Regions from separate parts of the Mammaliicoccus sciuri genome, predicted to be linked through region 3. Evidence: riboswitches for the same ligand, from Rfam matches in the RefSeq annotation. Region 3 holds a riboswitch; each other region holds the start of a gene.
What was found. Region 3 has a riboswitch for thiamine pyrophosphate ahead of MUA60_RS10780 (ECF transporter S component). Riboswitches for the same ligand answer to the same signal wherever they lie in the genome.
Positions count from the first base shown of each region.

Region 1 (10,955 bases), 1.3 Mb from region 3:
CAAGAGTTGAGAATAATAAAGAAAACGCTAATAGTGACTTAACACTTTTCTTCATTAATTATGACCTCTTTTCAATTTTTTATTGAACATAAACGTAACGATTAATAACATACCTGCAACAATTGGAAGGACTGTGATCATTACCGGTGTGCCTGCGCTCGTTTGAGGATTTTTCACATCTTGTGAAGTTGTAGTAGAACCATTAGATGGTGTACTACTATTTGAACTAGAAGATGCAGCTGCTGTTGAATTCTTAGAAGCATCACTAGATGAAACTGCTGCAGCTTGGCCAGAAGGTTCTTTCACGTCAAATGTGATTTTGTATTTGTTATCGTATAAGAACGGTTTACCATCGACTTTTTCATTGATATAAACATCAATTGTTCCAGCAAGTTGTCCAGATGTCGAATTCACTTTGAAGCTAGACGTTCTAACGTCTGAACCTTTGTCTTCACTTACGATACTCTCAGCAGAACCATCAACTGTAATACCTTTAATCCAATGGCTATGATTCATCGTTAATTGAAGTTGCTTTTCACCATTCTTAACAACTAACTTACCTGGTTTATTAAAATAATCATTTGCAATCGAAACATCTGAAGTACCATGTTTCAATACTGTGTAATTAACGTCATAAGTACCATCTTTCACATCAGCAGAAGCCACTTTACCCACACCTACTGATAATAAAATAAGTACTAATAACCCAATATTTAAAAACTGTTTTAACCTTTGCATAATATACCTCCTTTGTAAATTTATTGAAATTCTCCTTCCACCTTATAATTTAATTGATAATGGTTATCAATGTCAATGTTATTTTCTATTTTAATAAATAATTGATTATGCGAATTTTATTTCACGAAATTTAAAAATTGTTAGAATGGAATAATTTAGGATGTGTTAATAATCAATAATCGGGTAAATAATATTATTGATTATTAACAGATAGTAGTTACGAGGTAGATATACGAATTGGTCGTGCCAATAAACAGAATATAATGAGCGTGATTTTATTCATAGGAATTTAAAAATTTCCCATGGAACGCGCACTTATATTTATTGCTGCTAAACTAAAAAAGATGGAGAAATAGTTTTTAAAAAAGTCATAACACATCTTAATCTATACTTGAATTTAGTGAGAGATACTTATTAAAACAAAATAAGACACAACATTTTTATGTTGTGTCTAGAAATTAAAATATATTTAATTTTGAATGTGAATTTTTAGAAACTTCATTTGATATTTAAATTATTCTTATATTCATATTGAATCATCTTAAAATACCATACATTCTATATAATTCTTTCAATGTTATATCAATACCTCTTTCACTATATATATCTTTTCTATTGTTAAAGAAATATTCCAACATTTCCTTCTTATCTTTATTAACTGCATGATGAATTCTTCTATGGCAATTCGGACATAAGCTTACTATGTTTTCAGAAAAATCTATTGAGAGATCATATAGACTTTGTGCAGCCATGGGTATTAGGTGATGTGCTTCAACGTGTGGATTTCTGTCCCATTCATTAATAAAAGTTTTATGATTTTCATCATATTCACATTGATAATTACTATTTATTTTGGCTCTTAAACTTTCATTGTAATTTCTTGGATAATATAATTTATCATGCACTAATTTTTTATTCTTTCGTTTTACCTTCTTAACTTCACTCTCACCAAAATTTATTAAGTTATTTGTTTCTTGATTTGGATTTGGATTATTTAATAATAAATCAACTTCATCTTCATTTATAGAATTTAAACTTGTTAAATAAGATAATAAACACCCTATAGTTGCACTATAAAAATGATTAGTATTTTTATTGAATTCTTTAAAACCTTTTAATTCAGTTATCTTCAATAACTTTTTATATGTTTCAAAATCTTCAATGGATTCTATTGTTTCGTTAAAAATTAAATTATAGCCTATGATTAATCTTACTAAACTTCTCTTATATGAACTTGCTTTCTGACTACCTTTAATTGCTTTACCCGCTTTATTTGTTAAGTCTTCTGCATATTTTTCAAAATTCTTTAATTCATGAGCATATTTCTCTTTAGTATCTACATATTCTTTATTTTTTGTAGAAATATTATGGAATTCAAACATATAGTACTCCTTTGACCTTTTCTTATATATTATCAAATTTACTATTAAATTTGTACAATTTATTCCAAATATTAAAATAATAACAATTTATAGATTAAGATTATTGTGGTATTTACCAGACTAAAAATATAAATTTGAACATTCTTACTTTTATATGTACAATGGATGTAATAATTGAATAAATGTCCACTGGAAGTGCCTTATTATAGGCTGAGACTGAAGTAGTGACTTCGGGATTCCTTGAACCTGATCCAGTTCATACTGGCGTAGGAAAGTGGCGTATATAAGCTTACTTATACTTATAATTAAATTTTTACGCTATTTTTCTATACAGAAAAATAGCGTTTTTTTTATTTGGAGTGATTTCATTGTTTATTGCTGTTACACCGTATAAAGACTTAGATGTTGATGATTTAGAACATTATATAGAGATTGCTGAAGAGATTGATTTGTTGTTACTGAGAGTGCCTATGACACGTGATGATCTATGCTGGGTGCTTGATTATTTATTAGCACATGGCTTTCCAAAAATGAAATTAATGATTCATTCTGATATAGCCATACTTGAAAAATATGATTTAAATTTTATTCATTTTCGTGAAGATGACGTGCATGCATTTGAATATAAAAAGCTTCACCCTCATATATCCGTTAGTATGTCTACACATTCAGCAGAAAGTGTGAAACGCGCACGTGAGTGGTCTTTAGATTTCGTGTTCTTTGGTCACGTGTTTGAAACGCGTTCTAAACATGGTCTTAAACCAAGGTCTTCTAAAGAAATAACAGATGCAGTATCTATAGATATTCCTGTATATGCAATTGGTGGCATAGATACGCATTCTATTAAGTCGTTACCTCATGGCTTTAAAGGTGTTTGCGCAATTTCATTTTTCAGAGATCGAAGTTTGCGTGAAACTCAGTTATTAAGAGAGGAGTGGCATACATATGTATGACGTGTTAATTGTTGGCTCTGGCGTCATGGGCATGTCTATTGCACGTGAATTAGCACTTAAGAATGATTCGTTGTCTATCGCTGTGATAAATCGGGATGTGCCTGGATTACACGCATCTTATAAAGCAGGTGGCATGTTAGGTGTACAAAATGAATTTATTGAAGATACACCTCTTTATCAACTTGCATTACGTTCGAGAGATTATTTCGAATCACTCAGTCACACGTTATATAAAGAAACGAATATCAATATTGATTATCAAGCGCACGGTTTAATTAAAATGGCCGCTTCACGAGATGATATCGACAGTTTAAAAGCGCAATATCGTTTTTTGAATAAACGCGATCGTTCAGTTACGACGTTAGATAGTCAATCACTTCGTCATCTTTCAAATCATACGATTTCTTATAATCATAAAGCGATTTATATTCCATATGATGGACAAATTAATGCCAATCAATATGCTAAAGCATTGTTGAAATCTATTGAGTTCAAAGGAATTGAACGCATTTATCATACTGAAGTTAAATCTATACATCGCTTAAATGATGCGTTTAAAGTGCTCACTGCAAACCAAATTTTACTTTCCAAAAAAGTCATTGTTGCTGGTGGTGCATGGAGTCATCAGTTATTAACCGACTATGAAATTGAGCCAAAAGTAACAGGTGTTAAAGGCGAAGTTCTAATGTTAGAACATCCAGACTTAAAATTAGAACAAACACTTTTTATGACGAATGGCTGTTACATTGTGCCGAAACGTGGCAATCGATTTTTAGTGGGTGCGACGAGTTATTTAGATGACTATACTGTCGGCACATCAGTTGAAGGAGAAAATTGGTTAATGCGTCAAGCATGTAAATACATTCCATTATTATCAAGTAGTGTACTGAACCCAAAAATCTAAACCTTAATTAGTATATTATTTCAAAGGTTTGTCTCCTGTAATTTTTGGGAGATAAGCCTTTTAATTTTGATTTGATTCTTTCGTTATTATAAAAATCGATATATCGATGAATAGCTTGTTCAAGGTCCTGAAAATCTTTAAATTCTTGGCCATAATACATTTCTTGTTTAAGTAACCAAAAAAAGTTTTCCATAACTGAATTATCTAGACAATTACCTTTTCTAGACATACTCTGAAATATTTTATGGTCTTTTAATAATCTAGTGTATTGTGAATGTTGATAATGCCAGCCTTGATCTGAATGAATCGTTAAACGATGATCTAGGTTTGGACGACGCTTTATCATTTCTTTTAATGGATTGATGACTATATCTAATGTAGGACGACTTGAGATTTTAAAGCTGATAATCTCTGAACTATATAAGTCCATAAAAGGTGATAAATATAATTTCTGACCATTCATTAATTTGAACTCTGTAATATCTGTTACGACTTTTTGAAATGGGAGACTTGTTTTAAATCTACGATTTAATATATTTTGAGCTACTTTACCAACTTTACCTTTAAAGGAACGATACTTACGACCTCTATGTGTGAACTTTGTACAAGTTAGATTATGTTCTTTCATAATTCTTAGTACTTTTTTATGATTTACGATAAGACCTCTATTTCTTAGTGCTTGTGTAACACGACGATAACCATAGGTATGGTTCGATTCTTCACATATTTCTTTTATTACTTGAATCAATGTTTCATCTTTATCAGCTTTACTAAATTTATTTATCCAATAATAGTATACAGATTTAGCTATTTGAGCGACTTTAAATAAGATACTTAATCGTATATTATATGTTTCATTTAGTTCCTTAATGACCTTTACTATTTCTGATTTTTGCTTCCGTAAATGTCGGTCAAGGCTTGTAACTTTTTTTGATAAGCTATACCTGCCTTTAACGTCTCATTTTCATTTCTAAGTCTTTCAAGTTCTTCACGTTCATTTTCATTTAAAGGTAAATTTTTATTATCTGATTTAGATCGTTTTTTAGTCATAGTGTGAGATCGTCCCTTTTGTTTATTATCTATATCAAGACGACACTTTTCATCAAATTGATGTTGCCAATTGGCAATGATAATAGGATTAATAATTCTAAAGTGATTCGCAGTATCTTGATAAGACAACATATTTTCTTGTCTAAATTTTAAAACAGATAATTTAAATTCGCTAGTATAAACAGTATTTCTACTTTTTATTTCTAAACCTTCTTCTCCAAACTCTTTATATTGATTGACCCAAATCCGAAGGACAGACCAACTTGAAATACCATATTTTAAAGCAATTGTTCTATAACTTTGATGTCTTTCTAAATATTCTTTTACAAGTTTTAGTTTGAATTTAAATTCATATTTTTTCCTCATTAGAATGCACCCCAATATTTTGATTTGTTTAGTTCAAATATTTGGGTTCACATCAGAATTGGGCTATCTCTTGGCTTTATTCAGGCGTTAAGCCATGACTTTCGCTATCTCTTGGCTTTATTCAGCACTTAAGCCATGACTCACCCATCCAATATTTCTTTCAACACGATTGCTTGATTGTGTTTTTCGTCTTTAGCGCCATACAGAATGATGAGTGTTTGTTTATTGTCTTTATATATTTCTTTTAGCTTATTTAAAGCTTCTTGTTGATCTCCGGATTCGAGTTCTTGTTTATATTTTTCTTTGAATGTTTCAAATTTGCTTGGTTCGTGATTGAACCATTTTCTTAATTCACTAGAGGGCGCGATGTCTTTTAACCAATGATCTAAATTTGCTTTGTCTTTAGATATCCCTCTCGGCCATACTCGGTCCACTAATACTCTTACACCTTTTTCATCAAGATTATTATAAATCCTATCTATTTTACATGCCATGAATGATCGACTCCTTTATATATATTTAGCCTATAGAAGTGAATCTTAAACCATAAAAGAAAACGCTTAATGTGTTATACTATATCTCAAATGGTAGGTTTAATTTATAAATAAAAAATCTCGAAATGATGAACGGAGTGAATTTTTTTATGACTCAATACGACAGCCAGAATTTAAAAGAAAAATACTTAAATTTATTAGCAGAAAAGTTTGATGAAGAAGAAAAAGTAGCAACTGAAATTATTAATTTACAATCTATTTTAGACTTACCTAAAGGAACAGAACATTTCGTAAGTGACTTACATGGTGAATATCATGCATTCCAACATGTTTTAAGAAATGGTTCTGGTAATGTGAGAGCTAAAATTAATGATATTTTTAAAGATACACATTCTGAAGAACATATTAGCGACCTTGCTGCACTCGTTTATTATCCGGAAGAAAAATTGAAACTTGTTAAAAATCAATTTGCTTCGAAATCAGAATTAAATGAATGGTATATTGAAACAATTCAACAGATGATACATCTTATATCATACGCTTCAAGTAAGTATACACGTTCTAAATTACGTAAAGCTTTACCAAAACAATTCGTATACATAATCGAAGAGTTATTATATAAAAGCAATGTCTATAATAATAAAACGACTTACTACGAAACAATTGTTCAAAAAATCATTTCACTAGGTCAATCAGATAAACTGATTATTGGTTTAGCATACACAATTCAAAGATTAGTCGTTGACCATTTACATGTTGTAGGAGATATTTATGACCGTGGTCCTGAACCCGATAAAATTATGGAAACGTTAATCAATTATCATTCTGTTGATATCCAATGGGGTAACCATGACGTATTGTGGATTGGCGCTTATGCTGGTTCAAAAGTATGTTTAGCAAATATTTTAAGAATATGCGCACGTTATGATAATTTAGATATTATTGAAGATGCATATGGCATTAATTTGCGACCTTTAGTTAATTTAGCTGAAAAATATTACGGCGATAATACTGCATTTCATCCAAAAAAACATGCCGACAAAGAACTATCAGAAGAAGAAAAACTTCAAATCACTAAGATTCATCAAGCAATCGCCATCATTCAATTTAAACTAGAAAGTCCAATTATTAAACGTCGTCCTTCATTTGATATGGAAGAAAGACTCGTACTCGAAAAAGTAAATTACGATAACAACGAAATTACCATTTATGGTCAAACGTATCAGTTAGAAAATACGTGCTTTGAAACCGTTGATCCAGCAAATCCAGCACAATTAAATGAAGAAGAAGAGGAAGTCATTAATAAACTTCTACTTTCTGTACAAGAATCCGAAAAACTGAAACGTCATATGAACTTTTTAATGAAAAAAGGTAACTTATATTTAAAATATAATGGTAATTTACTTATCCATGGATGTATTCCTGTAGATGAACAAGGTCATATGGAAGAAATGGAAATTGACGGTAAAGTCTATAATGGACGAGAGTTATTAGACCAATTCGAATATCATATTAGAAATTCATTTAGTCATAAACATGAAACAGATGACTTATCTACAGATTTAATTTGGTATTTATGGACAGGTAAATATTCTTCATTATTCGGTAAACGTGCCATGACAACATTCGAAAGATATTTTATAAAAGATAAAGCATCACATAAAGAAGAAAAAAATCCTTATTATTACTTAAGAGAAGATAGCGATATGTGTCGCAAAATGTTAGAAGAGTTTGATTTAGATCCTGAACAAGGTCGTATTATCAACGGTCACACACCTGTTAAAGAAATTGATGGTGAAAATCCAATTAAAGCAAATGGTAAGATGATCGTTATAGATGGTGGATTTTCAAAAGCTTATCAATCTACAACAGGAATCGCCGGCTATACATTACTGTATAACTCATTTGGTATGCAGCTCGTTGCCCACAAACACTTCGGTACAAAAGAAAATGTACTACTCAACGGGGCTGATGAACTATCCGTTAGACGTGTTGTAGATGAAGAACTCGAAAGAAAGAAAGTTCGAGATACAAATATCGGTGCCAAACTGCAAGAAGAAATTCAAATGTTACAAGAATTAATGTCATATCGTTATATAGATTAAAATAACCGCGAAAACTAACAGTTCACGTTAGTTTTCGCGGTTTTTATTATATGTTATTTGAAAAAGAACATATGACTTTTCAAATATTAGCGCACGATATCTCGCAGTGTATTATTCCCTATAGAGTAGACATTAAAAAAACTAAAACTCTATAGGGGGTATTTTTATGTATAAAACTAGACTACCTGTTAAACTGTATCAGGAAATCTTCGATTTGCATGAAAAGGGTTATTCCTTTCAAAATATAATTGATAAGTTAAATTTAGATATTAGTGATAGTGTGATTCGATTTAAATATAAAGTGTATAAGCAACATGGTATAACAGCACTTATAAATAAGAATCGAAATAAAATCTATACACGCGAATTTAAAGAAAAAGTTGTTAAAGAATATCTAGAGACTAATAAGACGTATTCAGATCTAGCAGCCTATTACAATATTTCACATCATGCTACTTTAAAAAATTGGGTGGAAAAGTATACTGAAGGAAAGGAAAATAAATCTTATTTTCCATATCTGGAGGTAGACACTATGAATACTAGAAAAACAACATTTGAAGAGAGAATTGAAATAGCTAAATATTGTATTGAAAATAATAGAGACTTTAATAAGACAGCTGAAAAGTACCAAGTTAACTATTCACAAGTCTATAATTGGGTAAAAAAGTATGAAAAACATGGTGATATTGGTTTAGTAGATGGTAGAGGTAAAGGAAAACCAGTTGAAGCTTTAACTAGAGAAGAAGAACTTGAATTAAAAATAAAAGCACTTGAACAAAGAAATAAATTTCTCCAAATGGAGAATGAGGTATTAAAAAAGCAGGAAGAAATAGAGAGGCAGTTGATGAATCGAAAATCAAGCAAATAGCAGCATACAAGACAATCGAAGCATTAAAAGATAAGTATCCAATCAAATGGATATGCGCCGCACTTGAAATATCGAGAGCAAGTTATTATAAATGGAAAAACAGAGAGGTTTCAGAATCTGAAAGATTCAATAACGAATTAAAAGATGAGATTTTCAGGATTTATCATGAACATGATGGCATATATGGATATCGAAGAATTTATATTTATCTGAGATTATATACTAAATTCCAGGTTAATCATAAACGCGTATATAGAATTATGAAGAAGTATGGATTAAAAGCTGTCATTAGAAAAAAGAGAAGGCAATATAAACTTAGTAAGCCAGAAATCACTTCTCAAAATATCCTAAACAGAAAATTTACAACAAGTAAAGTTAATAAGGTCTGGTTAACAGATGTGACAGAATTTAAATTGAAAAATGGATCTAAAGTGTATTTAAGCGCTATTTATGATTTAGGTGCTAAGAAAGTCATCAGCCATGTAGTCTCATCTCAAAACAATAATAAGCTTGTATACGATACCTTTAACAAAGCCATAATTAAAAGAAATACCGAAGGCATTATATTTCATAGCGACAGAGGATTCCAATATACGAGTGTTCTATTTAGAGAGATGATTAAAAATGCTTCTATGAAGCAAAGCATGTCTCGTGTAGGTAGATGTATTGATAATGGTCCTATGGAAGGCTTTTGGGGGTTACTCAAATCAGAGGTATTCAAAGACAAATCTCAAACATTCAATGATATAAAACACGCCACAAAGCAAATAAATGAATATATAAAATTTTATAATTCTAAAAGAATTTCATTAAAAATGGCTGCGCTTATAAAAGCACAGCCAACATATTGATTACTTTTTTTAGTGTCTACTTGACAGGGTTATGTTCAAAGTCTTCGTGCGCGATTCTCCAATTCAAATTTCATCTTCAAGTAAAATCTCGTTCTATTTTCTTTTTCCATGTTTTTGAGAAGCATTGTTCGCCTTCGTTATAAGCTATGACTTTATTATATAAGTAATAATAGTCTTCATCACATGTCATCGTACTAAATGTCTCTACTTCCGTATCTATATCATCATCTTTAACAATTACTTTCCAATCACATTGAACTTTGGCTGATAATGGATCGTCTTCTTTAATTGTGTAGACATTTAAATTCTCTGTTCCATATGTAATATGGCTGTCTTTTAACGTTCTCAACCCTTCATCTGAATAATCTCTTAATTCCCATTTATTTGTCGTTAACCGCTTCGTGATATCCCTCGTTCGAGACCCTTCTCTATGAATGATTTTTTCTAGAGGCTGTGCAGTTTCTGATAAAGGATAGTCTAATTGAATTTCTTCAAAATGATCAACTAAAGGTAATATCAATTGCGAATACTCTAAATCCACTTTTATATTTGCTATCTCTTTGCTCGGCCAAATTTGTGGCCAATATGTAGGTGAGATAGACACTTCTATTTTATGTCCTACTGGTATTTGATAGCCTATAACATCTAAAGGTACTTCTGCATTGATATATTCGTTCATTGGAAGTGTCTCTGGCGTTTCATGACTCTTATAGTGATTTAGATTCAGCTGACCTTTCGTAATCAATGTCTTCTTGCCGTTAGGATGCACGTCAGAAATACGCACATGGATATTGCCATATTCACGATCAGATTTAACATGGAGCTTTGCGACAGGTTGTCCAATGATATTCATAGTTTCACCATACGTCTCAAGCATAAATGAACATGCTAAAGCATTATCGATTGTTTGGTCATCTGATAAGTCCCCTTCTTGGCCAAAAGGACAGAACACGCCTGAATAAAGACCATGTTGTTGATTATTTTTCAACGTGATTTCTTGCGTCATACTACTAAAAATATCTTTCGACTTAATGTCTTCTTTTAATAAATCTAACCATTTACCTTCTCGATAGTCGTATGAAGTTTGTGGTTCTACACTATCTTGAACATAAACAAGAAATTCATCTTTATGGTTAAAATGTTCATTCGGTTCCATCCATTTATCTAACCATGCAACAACTTCTTGTAAATATCCAAATTGAGGTCCAGGAATTGCGACATCTGGAAATTCATGTGCCCAAGGT
Region 1 covers NZ_CP094824.1:390,430-401,384, reverse strand. The annotation lists gene MUA60_RS01845 (NEAT domain-containing protein) at 1-55, opposite strand, end outside; gene isdC (heme uptake protein IsdC) at 55-738, opposite strand; gene MUA60_RS01835 (HNH endonuclease) at 1,275-2,120, opposite strand; TPP riboswitch at 2,302-2,410, shown strand; gene MUA60_RS01830 (thiamine phosphate synthase) at 2,483-3,073, shown strand; gene MUA60_RS01825 (NAD(P)/FAD-dependent oxidoreductase) at 3,066-3,977, shown strand; gene MUA60_RS01820 (IS3 family transposase) at 3,985-4,848, opposite strand; gene MUA60_RS01815 (transposase) at 4,857-5,393, opposite strand; gene MUA60_RS01810 (DUF488 domain-containing protein) at 5,534-5,887, opposite strand; gene MUA60_RS01805 (fructose-1,6-bisphosphatase) at 6,037-7,992, shown strand; one part of gene MUA60_RS01800 (IS3 family transposase) at 8,159-8,833, shown strand; one part of gene MUA60_RS01800 (IS3 family transposase) at 8,836-9,711, shown strand; gene MUA60_RS01795 (CocE/NonD family hydrolase) at 9,788-10,955, opposite strand, start outside.
Region 1: linked by a shared signal. The riboswitch ahead of MUA60_RS01830 (thiamine phosphate synthase) and the one ahead of MUA60_RS10780 (ECF transporter S component) in region 3 are both predicted to bind thiamine pyrophosphate.

Region 2 (10,955 bases), 1.1 Mb from region 3:
TTATGGAACAACATTTAGAGCATCACCATATACAAACTTCAAAAGTACATATTAAACAGTTGCTCGTACACCTGATCATTATTTTCAAAAGAATCCACGATACAACTGAACAATGGGATATTAATCAAGAGGCATTGGCCATTTCCCGGGCAATTATAGAAGATATTAATAGACAACTTAAATACACTTTAAGCGATGAAACAGCGAAGTTATTTTCATTTTTTATTAGCTATTATTTTGATAAATATGATCTTGGCTTTAAACAAATATTTATTCAAAGTTATATTGAACGCTTAATTTATCAAATGAATGCCAAAGTTGGTATTGATTTTATGCAAGATGCTGTACTTCGTGAAAATGTTTATTCACATTTTAGCAGAACATATTTGCGTATCGTTAAGAACGTTTATATTAACAATCCGCTTACAGAGGATATTAAACAGCAATACCCATTTGTGTTCAACGCTTTATATGAAACGGTTCATTTACTGGAAGAAGATGCACAACTCAATTTAAGTGAAGATGAGATAGCCTTTCTAGCATTACATTTTCAATCATCGATAGATCGTAATGTACAAGATCAATTTAATGTTGTCATTACTTGTTATTATGGACTGGGCATTTCTAGCTTGTTAGAAGCAAAAATTCAAAAGTTAAACCATAAAATAAATATTACGGATACGATTAAACTTGAAGCCGTTTCAACTTACCCATTCTCTAATACGGATATACTCGTTACAACACACGAAATTGATATGAAACATATACCAAGTAACGTGCAAGTTGTTCAAGTATCGCCTTTATTTTCAGAAGAAGATGCTCATAAATTTCAAACCATTTTAAATCAAAAGCAAAACCCTGTTTTAAACAACGACGCATTATTGCCTATCGACTTTCTATCGGTACCAATCGAAACAGACATACATTCTACTGTTGATATATTCCAACATGTGGAACTTTTGCTTAATCAACAACATGCCATATCAAGTGGGTATATTGAAAGTGCACTAGAAAGGGAGAAGTTCTCATCAACTTATATTGGAAATGGCATTGCTATTCCACATGGCGACCCTACTAAAGTCTTTAAGTCACATGTATTAATGTTTAGACTCCGCCAAGATATAGCATGGAAGCAACATAAAGTTCATTTAGTGTTCTTCTTATCTATTGCAGACAAAGATAAACAAGTAATGAAAAAAATCATACACAGTATTGCTGCATTAACAGAACAAGATGTTAAACATTTACTAAAATTAGATGATGAACCATTCAAACAATATATTATCGATCGTTTTAAAGAATAATTGCCACTACTAACGGCAATTATTCTTTTTTATGTTTTAGTGAATGCGTTTACAATTGAATTAAGAAGGAGCTGACGTTATGAAAATATTAGCAATTACATCTTGTCCAAACGGGATTGCACATACTTATATGGCTCAAGAAAAATTAGAACAAGCCGCAAAAGAAATGGGCATAGATATTAAAGTAGAAACACAAGGTGGTGTCGGTGCAGAAAATGTTCTGACATCAAAAGAAATTAGAGAAGCGGATGGTATTATTATCGCTGCTGACAGACAAGTCGATTTATCAAGATTTGACGGGAAACGATTAATTAACGAAAGTGTTAGAGAAGGTATTCACAACCCTAAATTATTAATTCAACGCATCATCGATCAAGATGCACATATTCATCATGAAAAAGGTGGCTATAAACAAACGCATGATGACGAAGATCAAAAAAGTGGTCTACAAATGGTCTATCAACATTTAATGAATGGTGTTTCATTCATGGTGCCATTTATCGTAGTTGGTGGTTTATTAATGGCCATTGCTTTAACTTTAGGTGGGCATACAACACCTGAAGGTCTTAAAATTCCTGATGATTCATTCTGGAAATCTATTGAAAATATCGGTAGTTTAGCATTTAGTTTTATGGTTCCAATTCTAGCTGGTTACATTGCAGTTAGTATTGCTGATAAACCAGGTTTAGTACCAGGTATGATTGGCGGCGCAATTGCTGCTGATGGTAGCTTTTACGGAAGTGAAGCTGGTGCAGGATTCTTAGGTGGTATTGTCGCTGGTTTCTTAGCAGGTTATATTGCTAAATGGATTAAAAACATTAAAATTCCTAAAGCGATGGCACCGATTATGCCAATTATCATTATTCCTATTATTTCTTCAATTATTGTAGGACTTATTTTCATATTTGTTATCGGCGCACCGATTGCGAGTATTTTTGAAGGTTTAACAACATGGTTAAAAGGTATGCAAGGTACAAATAGTATTATCTTAGCGCTTATTATCGGAGCTATGATTGCATTCGATATGGGTGGTCCAGTAAACAAAGTTGCTTTCTTATTCGGATCAGCTTTAATTGCTGAAGGAAACTATGCCGTTATGGGTATGGTTGCAGTAGCTGTATGTACACCACCTATTGGTTTAGGTCTTGCTACTTTTATCAATAGACGTAAATTTAATAAAGGTGAAATTGAAATGGGTAAAGCATCATTTACAATGGGCTTATTCGGTATTACTGAAGGTGCTATTCCATTCGCCGCACAAGACCCATTACGTATTATTCCTGCAAATATGATTGGTGCAATGGTTGCAGCAGCCATCGCAGCAATAGGTAGCGTTGGCGATAGAGTTGCACATGGTGGTCCAATTGTAGCTGTCCTTGGTGGTATCGATAAAATACTATGGTTCTTTATAGCTGTCATCATCGGAAGTACTGTTACAATGCTTGTTACACTTTTATTAAAGAAAAAAGAAGCAACCGTTGCAACACCTGAAATGGAATCATCTAATAGCGGTATCACAACATCATTTATGGGATCAGATGAAGATGATAACGATCAAAAAGAAACATCCACTTCAAATGATGAAACTCAGACAGAATCAGAACAAGTCTTTTACGAAAAAGTCATCACAATAGAAGATGCTGAAATGTCTCGAGATGACGCAATCGATAAACTGATTCACAATTTAAAACATCACAACTTTATAGACGATGAACAAGTGTTAAAAGAAGCTGTATTGAAACGCGAATCAGAATCAACAACAGCAATCGGCATGAATGTAGCCATCCCGCATGCTAAATCAAATGTTGTCAAACAGCCTGTCGTAGCTGTACTGAATAACAAACACGGTGTGGAATGGGAAAGCTTAGATGAAACACAACCTAAGATCATCTTCTTAATTACTGTACCAAATGATAGTAGCGACACACACTTGAAGTTATTACAAAGACTGTCACGTACGCTTATGGACGATGATACAAGAGAAAAATTAATCAACGCTGAAAGCACAGAATCTATTTATAACATTTTGAAGGAAATTTAATTTTAAAAGCCTGGAACGCATATGTTCCAGGCTTTTCTATATCTGATAAGTCTAACTGCATTGCTCTATTTCATGATACTTTTCACCTATCTTGCGTGCCGCTTCTCTGCCACCCATAATATTTCTAGCAAAAGGTCCTAATTCTAAATCAGCTAATCCACCTGATACGAATAAATTCGGCAGCCATTCTAAATGTTTACTAATTTCAGGATACCCACATTTATTGAGTGGTGCTTCATATTCATGAATTAAACGATTTAATATTGGTTGTGTTAATAAAGTATTATCAAATCCTGTTGCCAATAATATATGGTCATAATCTATATGTTTCCCATCTACTGTTATGATTTGATGATTGTTAATATGATCTAATTCATTGAGATGTATTGTTAGTCTTCCTTTTTTCACATATTTCTTTAATCTAATGAATAATTCTTGTGGCATCGAACCTTTATGACGTTCTTTTAAGACAATATCCATCTTCTCTTCTGGATCTATCACTTTTGTAAAGCTTGCCATATTTTTAGGTCCTAACCACCCTGGATCAGCATCAAAATCATGAATTTCTAGCGGCTTATTCGTCCATAAATGCACATGCTTTTCATCGTCATGATAAATTAATTTTAATGCTAAATGTGCAGCTGATATCCCGCTTCCTACAACATGAGAACTTTCTTTAAATTGAATATTTGCATCTTCAAAAATATGTTGTACATCTGGTGCATGCTCATACATTTTTGGAATCTTTGGCTTATGGTTACAACCAGATGCGATGATGACATTCTCTGTATATATCATCTCCCCTGATTCCAATACGACACACCAATTATCTCGATCTTTCTTTATATCTATTGCAGTATATTTAACATGACATTCATGTAATCGGTAATATTCAACTTGTTCTGCTGTATGGTCCATAAACATATCTCTTTTCGGTCTCTTATACTTACCATAAATGCCACCTGCATAATCCATTTTCTTAAAATATTGTTTTAAATGAAAAGGATTTGGGTGAACATGGTGTACGATTGGAGACCTTAAATAAGGCATACTAATATTCTTTGTTCGATGGTCAAATTGATGACAGAACACATCGTGCGGGTCAATAATTGTTAAATCTTTATTTTTTAATCCTTTAACTTTTAATTCTAATGCTATCGTTATCGCGTGGATGCCACCACCTACTATCGTCCACTTCATCATATCACCTTTAATCCTTTTAAATCGTAATCAGTACGTTTTATATCATAACCGATTTTACCTATCGTTTGCAACTGAACATTTATACAAACTTGACATCGATTATTAAAAACTATACATTGATAGTAATTAAATAGATGCACTAGGGGTGTTTTTTTAACTGAGATGAGTATGAACTCGAACCCTTTGAACCTGAACTAGATCGTACTAGCGTAGGAAAGTGTTTGTGAAATGAATTTATAGAGATGACTATGCCCTTTTTATAAATATCTTTGTTTTTACACAACTTTCTTACGAGAAGGTTGTGTATTTTTTTATTTAAAATTCTATATGGGAGTGTTACATATGACAAAAACAATTTTAGTAACAGGTAGTAGTAGAGGATTAGGCGCAACAATCGCACGTACATTAGCATCTGAAGGACATCAAGTCATCATTAATTATCATAATAGTAAAGCATTAGCAGAACAGTTAGTTGCTGAAATCGGAACAGAACAAGCGATTGCTATTCAAGCGGATGTGACGAATCGCGCTGAAGTTGATCAGTTAATTGATGAAGGCACGAAACATTTTGGAAAAATTGATGTCGTCGTCAACAATGCTTTAGTTAACTTTAAATTTGACCCAGTAAAACAAAAAGCATTCGTCGATCTTGCATGGGAAGACTATCAACAACAAATTGATGGCACATTAAAAGCAGCATTTAATATCGTGCAAAGTGTTGCACCACAATTCATTGAAAGAAAACAAGGTGCTGTCATTAGCACCGGTACGAACTTATTCCAAAATCCTGTCGTACCTTATCACGAATATACAACTGCGAAAGCTGGCTTAATTGGTTTCACGCGTAATATCGCTGCTGAATTAGGTCAATACGGCATTACAGCCAATGTCGTTTCTGGTGGCCTACTCAAAACAACCGATGCCAGCTCTGTAACAACACCTGAAGTATTTGACTTAATTGCTCAATCAACACCTCTTAAAAAAGTCACTTCACCACAAGATGTCGCAAATATGGTGAGCTTCCTTGCTTCTGATAAAGCAAATGGTATAACTGGTCAAAATTATACTGTAGATGGCGGCTTAACAATGAACTAGAATTCCAAAAGAGAGATAAGGAGAATAGAAATGCGTAATTTAAGAAGTGATCAACTCAATATTGGTGTCTTATTATATGGATGTGGCCATCATCAAGCAGCATGGCTTATGGAAGACTCCTCTATCGAACAAATTGGTGATATCTCTTATTATCAATCATTAGCACAACTATCAGAAAGAGGTTTATTAGATGCCGTGTTCTTTGCAGATAATCAGTCATTCCCTGCAAAGTCAGATAGTGAATTACCAGCATTCTGGTTAGATCCAATTGTGAACTTGACTGCTATATCACAAGTTACACAACATATTGGTTTAGTTTCAACAATTTCAAGTTCATTTTCAAACCCTTATACTGCGGCTAGGCAAATTTTAACGCTCGATCATGCGACGAATGGTCGTGTTGGTTGGAACTTAGTAACATCTATGACAGATATAGAAGCTCAAAATCATAGTATGAAAACTTTACCTCAGCATGATGATAGATATCATAAAGCTCAAGAATGTACTGAACCCAAAAATCTAAACCTTAATTAGTATATTATTTCAAAGGTTTGTCTCCTGTAATTTTTGGGAGATAAGCCTTTTAATTTTGATTTGATTCTTTCGTTATTATAAAAATCGATATATCGATGAATAGCTTGTTCAAGGTCCTGAAAATCTTTAAATTCTTGGCCATAATACATTTCTTGTTTAAGTAACCCAAAAAAGTTTTCCATAACTGAATTATCTAGACAATTACCTTTTCTAGACATACTCTGAAATATTTTATGGTCTTTTAATAATCTAGTGTATTGTGAATATTGATAATGCCAGCCTTGATCTGAATGAATCGTTAAACGATGATCTAGGTTTGGACGACGCTTTATCATTTCTTTTAATGGATTGATGACTATATCTAATGTAGGACGACTTGAGATTTTAAAGCTGATAATCTCTGAACTATATAAGTCCATAAAAGGTGATAAATATAATTTCTGACCATTCATTAATTTGAACTCTGTAATATCTGTTACGACTTTTTGAAATGGGAGACTTGTTTTAAATCTACGATTTAATATATTTTGAGCTACTTTACCAACTTTACCTTTAAAGGAACGATACTTACGACCTCTATGTGTGAACTTTGTACAAGTTAGATTATGTTCTTTCATAATTCTTAGTACTTTTTTATGATTTACGATAAGACCTCTATTTCTTAGTGCTTGTGTAACACGACGATAACCATAGGTATGGTTTGATTCTTCACATATTTCTTTTATTACTTGAATCAATGTTTCATCTTTATCAGCTTTACTAAATTTATTTATCCAATAATAGTATACAGATTTAGCTATTTGAGCGACTTTAAATAAGATACTTAATCGTATATTATATGTTTCATTTAGTTCCTTAATGACCTTTACTATTTCTGATTTTTGCTTCCGTAAATGTCGGTCAAGGCTTGTAACTTTTTTTGATAAGCTATACCTGCCTTTAACGTCTCATTTTCATTTCTAAGTCTTTCAAGTTCTTCACGTTCATTTTCATTTAAAGGTAAATTTTTATTATCTGATTTAGATCGTTTTTTAGTCATAGTGTGAGATCGTCCCTTTTGTTTATTATCTATATCAAGACGACACTTTTCATCAAATTGATGTTGCCAATTGGCAATGATAATAGGATTAATAATTCTAAAGTGATTCGCAGTATCTTGATAAGACAACATATTTTCTTGTCTAAATTTTAAAACAGATAATTTAAATTCGCTAGTATAAACAGTATTTCTACTTTTTATTTCTAAACCTTCTTCTCCAAACTCTTTATATTGATTGACCCAAATCCGAAGGACAGACCAACTTGAAATACCATATTTTAAAGCAATTGTTCTATAACTTTGATGTCCTTCTAAATATTCTTTTACAAGTTTTAGTTTGAATTTAAATTCATATTTTTTCCTCATTAGAATGCACCCCAATATTTTGATTTGTTTAGTTCAAATATTTGGGTTCACATCAGAATTTGCTGAGTTGATGGACAAACTATTTACATCTTGGCATAAAGAAGACTTTGTTCATGACCGTCATAACAATAAAGTGATTAATCATGAGCATGTGCATGCTTTTCATCATTCTGGCGATTATTTCCAAGTAAATGGACCGTTATCGACACCAAGTAGCCCACAAGGCAAACCTGTCGCTATGCAAGCTGGTGCATCCAAACAAGGTATTGCATTAGCCGTCAAACATGCAGATGCGGTTTATTCAGTTTCATGGAATTTGAAACAAGCGAAAGCTTATAGAAATAAATTAAATACGGCTATCAGCGCAAGTGATACACCCGAGAAATATATTAAAGTCTTCCCAGGATTAGTCACTTATGTTGGCGAAACACGTGAAGAAGCACTGCTCAAAAAGGAAAAATTAGATAAAGCTTTACCAATTGAAAATGCCATCAAACAATTAAGTACGTTTGTTAGACAAGATTGTTCAAAATGGGCACTGGATGAACCTGTCCCAGAACTTCCACCTGTAGAAGCGTTCGATGGTCCAGTAGGCAGATATGAAACGATTTTAGAAATTATAGAAGATACCGACCCTACAGTGAGAGAATTATTAGGTTATCTCAATGCAGGTGGTGGGCATCTCACATTAATAGGTACACCTGAAGAAATAGTAGATGAAATGGAGCTTTGGTTTAAGACTGGTGTTGCTGATGGCTTTAATTTAATGCCACCTACTTTACCTTATAGTCTTGAAGATTTTGTAACATACATCGTTCCAGAATTACAACGACGCGGACTGTATAGAGAAGCTTATTCAAGTCAGACATTTAAAGAACTTTTAAATGTACATTAAAAAATTAAATAAGATAAATAAATGACAGCAACAACAGAAATAGAACTAAATAACGTAGACATGAAGACTAATTCTGCAGCTAAAGCTGGGTAGTTATCATATTCTTGAGCAATAACTGAACTGTTCACGGAAGTTGGCATCGCTGAAGCAATAAATAATGTTTGTGCGATAATACCCTCTAACCCCATGCATTTTATAATGACTAATGCGATAACTGGTCCAACAACTAATCTTATAAAGATATAAATATAAGAAGATGACCATTTAAAATTAAGTTTAATATTGGCAATTTGCGCACCGAGAAGAATTAAAGCAATCGCAATCATAGCATCAGACAAATAACTGACAGTCGTCCACATGAACTCAGGAATTGGAATATGATTATAGTTTAAAATAATTGCAAGAACGAGTGCATAAATAATGGGCATCTTAAAGTAATTGAGTAATGCTTTAAGTTTAGCTAATTGAACGGATTGAATTGCGAAGACACCATATGTAAATGTGAAGACATTTTGCAGTGTTAATACAATAACTTGTGCAGACATAGCGAGTGGATCACTTTTAAATACAATATCATTTAACGGCGCACCGTAGTTACCAGAGTTAAAGAAGAGTACACTGTTTGTTAAAGTCGTCTCTTTACCTTTATCTAAAGTTTGCATTTTGGCGATAGCAAAAGCGACGATATATAAAGCAATTATGTATATAACGAAGAATACGATGATTAATAATAATAAATTGACCGCTAACTCAGCTTTGTAAAACTTCGCAAAAATAAATCCAGGCACAAACACATTGATATTTAATTTTGCGAGCGTACGTAAATCAAGTTTCACACGCTTTTGAAGCACATAACCTAACGCCGTCATTAGAAAAATCGGTACAATAACCGTTAGTAAAATATTGAGCATTTCAGACAAAAAGACACCCCCACGATGTATAAGATAAGTTTTTGATAGTAATATCATAACATTCTTAGAAAAATGTTGGGGGCGTCTTTTTAATATTGCAAATAATCGTGTGCTATATATGAGAGAATGATGCAGACTTTGAATCATGTTAGGGGCTGGGATGTGCGAGAGCGTTAGGTTTTTGTGGATCTCGTGAGTTTATTAGGGATTTAACTCACATCACAGACAATATTCTCTTTCCCCCGTTACTCAATTTATAAAATATACACTATGACTTCATGAACCTCTTTTCTACGACTCTTCGTTTATATAAAAAGAAGAATCTTGGACAAAAATTCATTTATCCAAGATTCATTCACACTAGTAAATATAATGGTTTCATTATATTTGTATATGCTCGTAATTGAATTATATCACGTCTTCCAATTACTACCAACCACTTATACTCACTACATTAAAATACAATAAATTTTATTATTATATATATTTGAACTTTTAGTAAATTCAGTTTATTTTATTGAAAACCATTTTCATTTGTATTATGATTTTATTTAATATGTTTTTTTAGACATTATTTTAACCGACAAAGGAGCGTCAGTCATGAGTGAAAATAGCAATCTTGTAACTTCTACACAAAATATAATTGAACAAGCTTTATATAAATTAGGGTACGATGAAGGTCTTTTTGAATTGATTAAAGAACCTGCTAGATTTTTAAGAGTTCGTATTCCAGTTAAAATGGACGATGGATCTGTAAAAACTTTTACAGGATATCGATCTCAACATAATAGTTCAGTGGGACCTACTAAAGGTGGCGTCCGCTTCCACCCTGATGTAGATGAAAATGAAGTAAAAGCATTATCTATGTGTATGACTTTAAAATGTGGTCTCGTTAACTTACCTTATGGTGGTGGTAAAGGTGCCATTCAATGTGACCCTCATAGCATGAGTCAAAATGAACTAGAAAGATTGTCACGTGGATATGTTAGAGCAATTGCTCAAATCGTTGGACCTACTAAAGATATCCCTGCACCCGATGTATATACGGATGCTCAAATCATGTCTTGGATGATGGATGAATATAGTATTATGCATAAAGTTAACGCACCAAATTTCATTACAGGTAAACCCATTTCTTTAGGTGGTTCACTTGGTCGTGAACAAGCAACAGCATTAGGTGCTGTAATTACGATTGAAGAAGCGGCTAAACGTAAGCGTATTAATATCGAAGGTTCAAAAGTTGTTATACAAGGATTTGGTAATGCTGGTAGCTTTATCGCTAAAATCCTACATGATAAAGGTGCAAAAATTGTATGTATCTCAGAAAGTCGTGGTGCTTTATATGATCCTGAAGGTTTAGATATTGATCATTTATTAGAGCTTCGTAAAGAACATGGTAGAATCACACCTTTATTTGATAACATTATTCCAAACGAAGATATATTTGGAATTGATTGTGACATTTTAGTACCCGCAGCTTTAGCAAACCAAATCACCGCACAAAATGCAGGAGACATTAAAGCGAGTATAGTAGCAGAAGCGGCTAACGGTCCTACAACACAAGAAG
Region 2 covers NZ_CP094824.1:218,619-229,573, reverse strand. The annotation lists gene MUA60_RS01015 (BglG family transcription antiterminator) at 1-1,304, shown strand, start outside; partial or broken gene MUA60_RS01010 (PTS fructose transporter subunit IIC) at 1,384-2,839, shown strand; partial or broken gene MUA60_RS15485 (PTS sugar transporter subunit IIA) at 2,950-3,345, shown strand; gene MUA60_RS01005 (NAD(P)-binding domain-containing protein) at 3,397-4,545, opposite strand; TPP riboswitch at 4,680-4,781, shown strand; gene MUA60_RS01000 (3-oxoacyl-ACP reductase) at 4,891-5,643, shown strand; partial or broken gene MUA60_RS00995 (LLM class flavin-dependent oxidoreductase) at 5,674-6,144, shown strand; gene MUA60_RS00990 (IS3 family transposase) at 6,174-7,037, opposite strand; gene MUA60_RS00985 (transposase) at 7,046-7,582, opposite strand; partial or broken gene MUA60_RS00980 (LLM class flavin-dependent oxidoreductase) at 7,638-8,477, shown strand; gene MUA60_RS00975 (AEC family transporter) at 8,474-9,397, opposite strand; gene MUA60_RS00970 (Glu/Leu/Phe/Val family dehydrogenase) at 9,989-10,955, shown strand, end outside.
Region 2: linked by a shared signal. The riboswitch ahead of MUA60_RS01000 (3-oxoacyl-ACP reductase) and the one ahead of MUA60_RS10780 (ECF transporter S component) in region 3 are both predicted to bind thiamine pyrophosphate.

Region 3 (10,955 bases):
TTGATGAAACTTGGTTCTAATTGATCCTCTTCTGGTACTGGGTTAGCGACAACAATACCTGTTTCTAAACCTAAGTCCCATTGTACTTCTGCAAGTTTCGCAATTGTACTTACTTCATCAATTCTTGTGTTTAATTTAAGACCACTTTCTCTTGTAAAGAATGCCGGGAGTTCATCAGTTTGATATCCAACTACAGGTACTCCTTTTGTTTCTAAATATTCTAATGTTTTGTCTAAGTCTAAAATTGATTTAGCACCTGCACAAATGACAGCTACTTTCGTTTTAGAAAGTTCATCTAAATCTGCAGAAATATCCATTGTATGTTCAGCACCTTTATGAACACCACCGATACCACCAGTAACAAAGAATTTAATGTCTGCTAATTGAGCACAAATCATTGTTGAAGCCACTGTTGTTGCACCAATTTTTTTAGTTGCTAATATTTCAGCGATATCTCTTCTAGAAACTTTTGCTACATTTTCTGCACTTGCTAATAATTGTAATTCATCTTCGCTCAATCCAATTTTAATTTTTCCATCAATAATTGCGATTGTTGCAGGTACCCCACCATTATCTCTTACAATTTGTTCTACTTTTTGTGCCATTTCTACGTTTTGAGGATAAGGCATACCATGTGAAATAATTGTAGATTCTAAAGCAACAATTGCTTTACCTTCCTCTTTTGCTTGTTCTACTTCTTTTGAAAATTGAATATAGTTTTCCATTATAAAGCCTCCATGTCCTTAATTAATTGTTTTTTATCTAAATCTTGTCTGACTGTATAAGCTGTTTGAATTGTTTTAGATGCATTTGCTTTTGCCAAATCAATAATTTTGTCGATTTCATATGATTTCAACCATCCATAAATTAAACCTGATGTAAATGCATCACCGGCACCTGTTACATCAACGACATTATCGACTTTTTTGACTTCAAATTGACGTTGACCTTCATCACCATCATAAATAATCTTATCTTTACCTGATGTCACAACTAAGTTATTCACACCAAGTGATCTAATTTCACCAATGTATTGAATTAATTCCGCTTCTGTTTGTGCATCTTTACCTACAAATGATTCAACTTCATCTTTATTTAATATGAGCCAATCAACAGCATGTAAATTATGAGGTAGACGATTCATCTTCGGGCCTGAAACTGCAATCAATACTAATTTAATCTTTTTCTTCTCTGCATATGAACATAAAAACTCTATCGTCTCTTTAGGACAGTTTAAATCTGCAATAATACATTTTGATTTATTGAGTAAATATGTGTTTTTAATCATAAATTCTGGCGTAATTTTGTCATATACTGACATGTCCGCAAACCCCATCGTCATACTACCATGTTGATCTAACAATGCTGTATAACTTCCCGTTGATTCACTAGAGATTTTCTCAACATAGTCTACATTCATAAATGGTGATGATAAATCAGAAATATGTTGCCACTCTGCATCATTACCTGAAGTCGTTAATAACAGAACATCTTCACCGATACGTCCTAAATTCTCAGCAACGTTTCTAGCAACACCACCAATAGAAGTTTCAGAAGTTACTGGGTTTGAAGTGCCCTGCACTAAATCGTCTGTAATATGAAATTTCCTATCTATGTTAGCTCCACCAATACATACAATTGGATTTTGCTCGTTTAATACATATGCTTTCCCTTGCACATATTCTTTCTTAACTAAACCTGAAATAATATTTGCAACTGCAGGTCTAGACAAACCAACTTTATCTGATAACTCTTGTTGTGATATAAAAGGATTCTCTTTTATTAAGTTAAGAATTAATTTTTCATTTTCATTCATCAATTTCACCTCACAAACATTTGTTTATATTTCAAACTTTAGTTTGCTTTTTTGATTATAAAGCGTTTTTAGAATAATTGCAAATATAAAATAAAAAATTACACAAAAAAGAAGCTAAGACATTACAAAATGCCTTAGCTTCTTTTCAATATTCTATTCACCTATAAAGTCTTGAATGACTGTTTCACATTTTTTAATGTGATCCTCACCCATTTTTTTCATTAAATAATAACTAATTGAACCAGCAACTGCTTGTCCAACTAATGGTACCCATCTTGATTGTTTTGCCGCTTCTCTTTTTACGACTGATCTAAATATAACTTTCACCATTGCATTCGTTACTTTTTGACCAATAAACTGGCTACCTCTCATTGCAGCTGATGTTAAAACTTTTTGTTTTAAATCATCTTGCATTTTATTAACTTGCTTATGACTTAATCCATAAATTTTATTAATATCTTCAATGATATCGCCCATTAATTTAATATCCATACCAACACCAAGTCCTGGGATTGGTACGACATTTGCAGCTGAAGACATTAATGACTTCTTATGAATAAGTTCTTTAGCTTTTTTTCTACGTTCTAACAATTCTTCTTGTGAAGTTGGTAATTCAGAACGCTTCTTTATTTCTTGTATACCAAATGCTTTATTGCCTGCTTTTGTCGTAATTTTATCGAAAATTCCCATTGTTTCCATTCTCCTCACAGTTCGATTATATTCAAACATTATTATAATAATGTATACCCGAACTAGGAAATTTTAACCATTTATTTGTACGAATACGACTTTCAAGTATTTACTTGGTTTATAGTGTGGATGACTCTTGAAGTCTTTAGGTAATCCCATTACATCAGAAATTGTATAATCAACACCTAATTGATCTAATGTTTGAATTATCATTTTTTTGAATGCTTTTTGTGGGAAAGCACTTGAATTTGTACTTAGCACTAAGTTACCACTCTCGTTCAATAATTCTAATGCACCTTCAATTAATTCAGGATAGTTTTTCTGAACACTAAAAGTCTTTTTCTTATTACGTGCGAAGCTTGGTGGATCAATCACGACAACGTCATAACTTAAACCATGTCTTAAAGCATATTTGAAATAATCAAATACATCCATTATAAATATATGGTTCTGATTAAGATCTATTGTATTTAAACCAAAGTTTGCTTCAGTTAATGGTCTAGCTCTATTAGCTAAATCCACACTTGTAGTTGAACGAGCATTTTCACTTGCTGCAACTGAAAATGCACCCGTATAACTAAATAAATTCAATATATCTTTATCTTGACTATAGTGGTCTCTTAATTTTTTTCTAACGTCTTTTTGATCTAAGAAAATACCTGTCATAGGTCCATCATCAAGATTAATATTATAGAACATATGATTTTCTTCTATGACATATGGAAATTCTGGTGCTTCACCTGCTACGAAGTCTGAAGCAGTTTCCATTCCTTTAAATCTTCTTTTTTCAAAAATTGATTTATAATCGAAGACTTCTTTAATTGCAGGTAATATTCTATCTTTCAATCGATATATACCTACTGAGTACCACTGAACTAATAAATGACCGTCATAATGATCAATTGTCAGTCCACCAATTCCATCGCCTTCTGCATTAAATAATCTATATGCATTGATACCATCTACATTTTCATAATATGCTCTATCATTTTTAGCTTCTTCGAATAACTTTACAAAAAAGTTATGATCAATCTTTTCAGTTGAGTCTAATGATAATACCCAGCCTATACCTTTATTTTGTTCACCATAATATGCAGTTGCAATGAATTTTTTCCCCGCATCAACAAGCGCAACTAATTCTCCTTCATCCATTTTAGGCATATCAAAAACATCGTCTTTTTCTACTAGAGGATATCCTCTTAAATATTTATCTTCTTTTCCTTTTTTGAGCATTAATTGTTTCATTATATATTAGCCATCCTTTCGAAATGTCTCACATATTATAACGTATATTATTCAAAACACCAAAAAACAGAGTATTCCCCTTTAGAATACTCTGTTAACCGAATTTTATTAATCAAAATTTCCCCCAGAAAGTTTTGATCCCCTTATATGTAAACGCTTACTAAAGTTAGTATAAAGGATAAGATTATTCCACGCAATACATTTTTTGAATAAATTCATTAAAATAGTTTACTTATTACATATTTAAACTTTTAATTACAGCAATTGCTCGTGAAAATTATAAAATAAAAAACACTTTATTAAGCGCATAGTGCTCAATAAAGTGTCTAATTATATCGTGTAAGATATTAAAATGATTTTTTCAAGTGAATGATAAATGCTGGTGTTACAAATAATAATAGTAAAAATGAAATTGGTGTGATAAACACGGAAAATTGTGAAGTTTGAATTGCTGAAACAAAGAATGTCGTTGCAATTTCAAAGAATAATGCTGAAATAACAAACAATTTACCAAAATTATTTTTATTCTTATAATTTGTCGTGTAATTGAAGTATGCATATAAGATAATCAATAACATCATAATAAATAATGTTAACCATTCAAAAACATATTGAATTTGAGATAATTTCCATTCACCTGATAAGAATAAACCATTACGGTTATTAAACTCTATAAATGTAAATAAGAATAAAACTACAGTACTTATCCATTCTATATAGCTTTTCTTTAACCATTTCGGTCTTCTCATCCATCTTGGAATATCGTCTTCTTCGATTTTAATAATCTCTATCCATTTTTCATTACGGCGTTTTCTTTTAGCAATTGCCTCTTCAGAATTAAATTTTTCTAAAGTCGCCTGTTTGAAATTCTGTAATTTTTGGTAAAAACCTTCTGCTAAAGTATATATTTTTCTTGTTAAGCGGTTATTTTTAACTCTTGAATATCTTTCTTCATGAAATTGTTCAATGTCTTCATCGCTTACTGGTAAAGATCTTCTTAAATATAAACTAATCCAAACTGACATTTGACTTAGACACCACAACAGAATGAAGAATAAGTTAACACTCATAACGTCTATAGGCTTTACATTTTGAGCATCGATATTATGGTTCATTGCAAATTGTGAAATGAAATAACATAATCCATAAGAAATGATAATCCATAAGTACTGTTTCTTTCGATGCATTGGATTTAGCTCATTTTTATAAACGACATATCCCACATGAATTGCAAATGGAATAATAAATAAGAAAGATGCAAAACTATATACTTGGAACATGGTCATCATAATAACAATCATTAAAATAATTGTCAGTCCGATATAAAATACAGAAATATCATAATCGTAATGCGTCGTTCTTCTTAAAGTACGTCCTACTAATAATACAAACACACCAAATAGCAATACAATTATTGCTGCGATAACTGGAAAGTTACCAATATAATGGTGCAATATTCTTACTAATTCATCAAAAAAAGCTACAAAAAAGTCCCAAATGTTATTGATATGGATATTACTTGAATCCTTGATATTATAGTCTTTAATACGTGGCGCATTAAAAAGTATAAGTAATCCAGTAATCAAAAGAAATATACCTATAATTCGACTAAAATGAACTTCCCAGCTTTTTTTCTTTATAGCCATGTTCTTCACCTCATTGAACATTATAATTGTTTCATTTTCAATTGTCTTTAATTATATTGAAAATCAGTCCCAAGTACTAGCAAGAAGTTTAATACTTATATGTAGTTGGGTATATAATAATATCATACATTTTAAAGGAGTGTTATTATGACTCATAATGATAAGCATAAAGAAGAAGCAGAAAAAGCTAAAAAGAAAGAACAAGAAAATAAGCAAGACAACAACAAAGGTCAGGATGAAACAAAAGAAAATATACAAGACACATTTGAATAAATGAATTTTAGTTTTATGATTTACTATTGACAAATAGATTAATAAGACTTATCGTATGGATAACAAATTAATAAATGCACTAGGGGTGTTTTGAAACTGAGACAGACATGAAAAGGTCTGAACCCTTTGTACCTGATCTAGATGATACTAGCGTAGGAAAGTGTTCGTAAATCATATAATATTCATTTTTAAATGATAACAATATTTTTGTGCGCTTCTATTTAGATATAGGAGTGCACATTTTTTTATTTAAAAGGAGAATATAACATGTCAAAGAAATTAACGTTATCAGATATTTTAGTAACTGTATTAATTGGTGCTTTGTTTGCAATCATTTATAAGTTCTTATGGATACCTTATGAAATTTTAAAACCACTCGGTCTACACTTAGAACAATCTGTATATGGTGTATGGTTTATTGCAGCAATTGTCACTTATTTAATTATTCAAAAGCCTGGTGTTGCAATTCTTGCTGAATTTGCTGCGGGTGCTGGCGAAACGATTGTAATGGGCCAATTCGATATTCCAACATTTGTATACGCATTATTACAAGGTTTAGCTTGTGAAATCACCTTCTTAGCTGTTCGATATCAATCTAGAAAATTATCAGTTGCTGTTATAGCTGGTATGGCTGCAGGTATTATTACGTTACCAATTGATTGGTTCTATAATTACTTAGGTGACGTTGCTTTATGGAATGTTATTTTAATGTTTACGATTAGAATTTTAAGTGGTGCAATCGTTGCTGGTGCATTAGGCTATGCAATTGTAAAAGCACTCGACCAAACTGGTGTTACGAAATTGTTCAGACCAGCATCTAAAAAAGATTATGACTTATTATAGGAGTTATTCAATTGTTATCACTAAAAAATTTAAGACTAAAGTATCCTGATGATGATCGCATTATATTTAAAAATTTAAACATCAATATTAATGATAAAGAAAAAGTACTTTTACTAGGTCCAAGTGGATCTGGTAAAAGTACGTTATTAAATATATTAAGTGGTATTATACCGAGATCGATGGACATACCGATGAAAGTTGATTCAATCAATATCGATTCACTTCCAGGTGTTATTTTTCAAGACCCTGATACGCAGTTTTGTATGCCTGAGATTAAAGAAGAATTAGCATTTGTGCTTGAGAATATGAACATCGAACCTGATAAAATGGACGGATTTATAAAAAATGCCATGAAACAGGTAAATTTAAATGCTGATCCTTCACTTAAAATCAATCGTTTAAGTGGTGGTATGAAACAAAAATTAGCGATTGCTTCTATATTATTACAAGATACAAATACGTTATTTCTTGATGAACCGACAGCAATGCTTGATCATCAATCAACGACACAACTATGGGATTTGATTATGGAACATTGGACAAATCAAACTGTTGTAATCGTAGAACATAAAGTTGATTATATTTGGAATTATGTAGATAGAGTTATTGTAATGAATGAAAATGGTGAAATCACACATGATAGTACACCTCAAGATATATTAGATCATCATACAGACATTTTAAATGAATACGGTGTTTGGCACCCTAACTCGTGGCAATATGCCCCAAAATTATCTGAACAGACTGCTGAGCACAATCCGTTGTTAAATATAGAGCAGTTAGATGTACTGCGTGGCTCCAAAAAACTATTTAGTATAGATAAATTAACGATTTCAAGTGGCGAATGGCTTACAATAACTGGACCAAATGGAACAGGTAAGACAACATTATTAGAAACGATGATGCAGCTCATTAAATATAATGGTAAAATATTTTATAAAAACAAACAGATTAAAAAAGTAAAAGATGCTTCTAAACATATGTATTTCGTATATCAAAATCCAGAATTACAATTCATCGAAACATCTGTATATAACGAAATATTTATCAATTATGCTTATCAAGATAAACAAACAGCTCATGACAAGACCCAAAACATGTTGACGTTATTAAAACTTAATCATGTGAAAGACCAGCATCCTTTCGAATTATCAATAGGACAGAAAAAAAGATTAAGTGTCGCAACTGCATTAAGTACGAATTCTGAAATTATTTTACTTGATGAGCCAACATTCGGTTTAGACAGTCACAATACCTTTGAACTCATCAAATTATTTCATGAACGCGTTCAACATGGTCAAACTATCTTAATGATTACGCACGAAAATGAGATTATTAATCGCTATGCTACTAGAAGATTAACAATCAAAGACGAGCAATTACATGTAAGCGGTGGTGAATCTCATGTTAACTAATTGGAAGAAATACCGTACTTTTATTGATGATGTCAATATTCTAACGAAACTTATATTAGGTGTCATACTATTTTTCTATGCGATATTTATTCATCAATTTGATTTCATGCTTTATTTAACGATTATTATGTTCCTTTATCTAATCTTCATGAGCGGCGTGAGATGGTTGCCACTATTAATCGTCATTGCTATCACTTTATTTTTCGGACTCACTTCTTCCTTATTTATGATTTTCTATGGTGAAGGAAATGAAACAATTTTCAAGTTTGGTATTATTCATATTACTGAAGAAAGCTTTTTGAGAGGTATTCACGTAACCATGCGTACACTTGTCATTTCATTTTACGGCATGGTTATCCCATTTACTTCGCAAATCATTTATGTGTTTTATAGTTTCATGCAACATTTAAAAGTAAAACCTAAAATCGCATATGCTTTCATGGCTTCTATACGCATGATACCGCTTATGTTTAGTTCTTTTATGCAGTTAAGACAAGCTTTAAAAATGCGATATGCAGTTATAGATAAAAGCAATCGTAAAGGCTTAAAATGGATTCACCATTTACTCATTCCAACATTAAGTCAAAGTATAAGAAAATCACATAGGTTAGCTGTTGCGATGGAAGCAAAAGGATTCACAAACGGCAAAAGAACTTTCTATTATAAAGTACCTTTCACTAAAAATGATTTATATTTCATCTTATTGACGATTGCACTCGTTGCTGTCGCATATTTATTAAATGTTTATTTACCTATAACACACATTTCAGATATTCGATAACATTGCGTTATATTTGACCATACCTTTCCCTAAAAGAATGAAATATAGCGCAATGAAAAGGCTGAGACAAACTTTGTTGTCTCAGCCTTTAATTTATGATTTATATGCTTTTAATGCTTTATGTCCAATATCATTTCTATAGAATAGTTGTTCACTTTTAATATATTTGACTTGTTCATATGCATTTTTTTGAGCCGCTTCAATATTGTCACCTGTACCGATAACAATCATGACACGTCCACCATTATTTTCATACTTGCCTTCTGAATTTTTCTTCAAAGCACTCACAAAATATTGATCTACATGTTCTAAACCTTCAACTGAATATCCTTTATCATAACTACCTGGATATCCTTTAGATGCTAATACGACACCAACAACACTTTCATCTTTCCATTTTAATGTTATTGGCTCTTTATGATACACCTTGTTTAATATTTCAATAAAATCAGAATCTAATTTAGTCAATAATACTTGTGCCTCTGGATCACCGAATCTTGCATTAAATTCAATTACTTTTGGTCCTTCTTTTGTTAAAATTGCGCCAATATAAATCAAACCAAAATAGTTAATGCCTTCACTCACTAACGCATCCGCAATAGGTTGTGCGATTTTTTGATTCGTTTCTTCCAATACATCGTCCGTAATATGAGGTACTGGACAGTATGCACCCATTCCACCAGTATTTGGGCCTTTATCACCATCGAATGCACGTTTATGATCTTGGGCGATACAATCAAATGGAACTGCATATGATTGATTCACAAATGTCATAACTGAATATTCTTCTCCATCAAGAAACTCTTCGAATACGACTTTTTCATGAGGTGTTTGATATAAAGTTTCTACGCCTTCTCGTGCTTCTTCTCGCGTTAAAGCAACGATTACACCTTTTCCAGCTGCAAGTCCATCTTTTTTAAGTACGATAGGTATTTTACACTGCTCAACATAATTGATTGCTTCTTCTTTTGTTGTGATTGTCTTATATTCTGCAGTTGGTATATAATACTTTTTCATAATTTTTTTCGCAAATTCTTTAGAACCTTCTAATTGTGCTGCTTCTTTATTTGGTCCGAAGACTTTAGCATTTGTTTCCTCTAATGCATCTGTTAATCCATCTATTAAAGGTTGTTCCGGTCCTATTATTACCCATTCAATATTGTTTTGTTCTACAAAAGATTTTATAGCTAAATGGTCATTTTCTTGAACATCCGATACAATTGTCGCAACTTCTTCCATTGCATCATTACCCGGAATGACAAAGACTTCATTTACTAATTTAGACGATTGACATTTTTGAGCTAACGCATGTTCTCTTCCACCTGATCCTATAACAAGTACTTTCATATTGACCTCCTAATGTTTAAAGTGTCTCATACCAGTAAATACCATACTGATGCCATATTTATTTGCCATATCTATTGAATCTTGGTCTTTAATAGATCCACCCGGTTGGATAATTGTTTTAATACCTGCTTTAGCAGCTGTTTCTACAGTGTCACCCATTGGGAAAAATCCATCAGAAGCTAAGGCTACATTTTCATTCATTTCGATTGCACGATCAATTGCTATTTTTGCAGAACCAACTCTATTCATTTGTCCAGCACCTACACCAACAGTTTGGTGATCGTTCGCTAGTACAATGGCATTACTTTTAACTGAGCGGACAACTTTCCATCCTAGTTCTAAAGCTTTCCATTGTGCTTCAGTTGGTTCAACATCTGTAACGACTTTCATTTCTTCGCGCGTTAATGTTGCATTATCTTTATCTTGAACTAAGTACCCACCTGAAACTGATACAAATTCTTGTTCATCTTGCGTTTCTGTCATATCAATTTCTAATAATCTAATATTCTTCTTCGCTGTTAATACTTCTAACGCATCTTCGTCATAACTTGGCGCAATAATAACTTCCAAGAAAATAGAATGTAATTTCTCAGCTAATTCCTTTGTAACAGGTCTATTTAAAGCGACAATACCACCAAATATAGATTGAGAATCCGCTTCATATGCATATTCGTATGCTTCTTCAATAGTTCCGCCTACACCAACACCACATGAGTTCATATGTTTTACTGCAACAGCTGCAGGTTGTTCAAACATTTTAATAAGTGATAACGTTGCATCGGCATCTTTAATGTTATTAAAGCTTAAAGCTTTACCATGTAATTGTTTAGCGCCAGCTATTGTATTCGGTTCGTTAGAAGTCTTTACAAAAGTAGCATTTTGTTGAGGGTTTTCTCCAT
Region 3 covers NZ_CP094824.1:2,061,538-2,072,492, forward strand. The annotation lists gene MUA60_RS10750 (pseudouridine-5'-phosphate glycosidase) at 1-725, opposite strand, end outside; gene MUA60_RS10755 (carbohydrate kinase) at 725-1,816, opposite strand; gene MUA60_RS10760 (hypothetical protein) at 1,970-2,506, opposite strand; gene MUA60_RS10765 (class I SAM-dependent rRNA methyltransferase) at 2,579-3,751, opposite strand; gene auxA (lipoteichoic acid stability factor AuxA) at 4,099-5,397, opposite strand; gene MUA60_RS10775 (hypothetical protein) at 5,545-5,670, shown strand; TPP riboswitch at 5,742-5,846, shown strand; gene MUA60_RS10780 (ECF transporter S component) at 5,938-6,513, shown strand; gene MUA60_RS10785 (ABC transporter ATP-binding protein) at 6,525-7,928, shown strand; gene MUA60_RS10790 (energy-coupling factor transporter transmembrane component T family protein) at 7,918-8,709, shown strand; gene purD (phosphoribosylamine--glycine ligase) at 8,803-10,056, opposite strand; gene purH (bifunctional phosphoribosylaminoimidazolecarboxamide formyltransferase/IMP cyclohydrolase) at 10,066-10,955, opposite strand, start outside.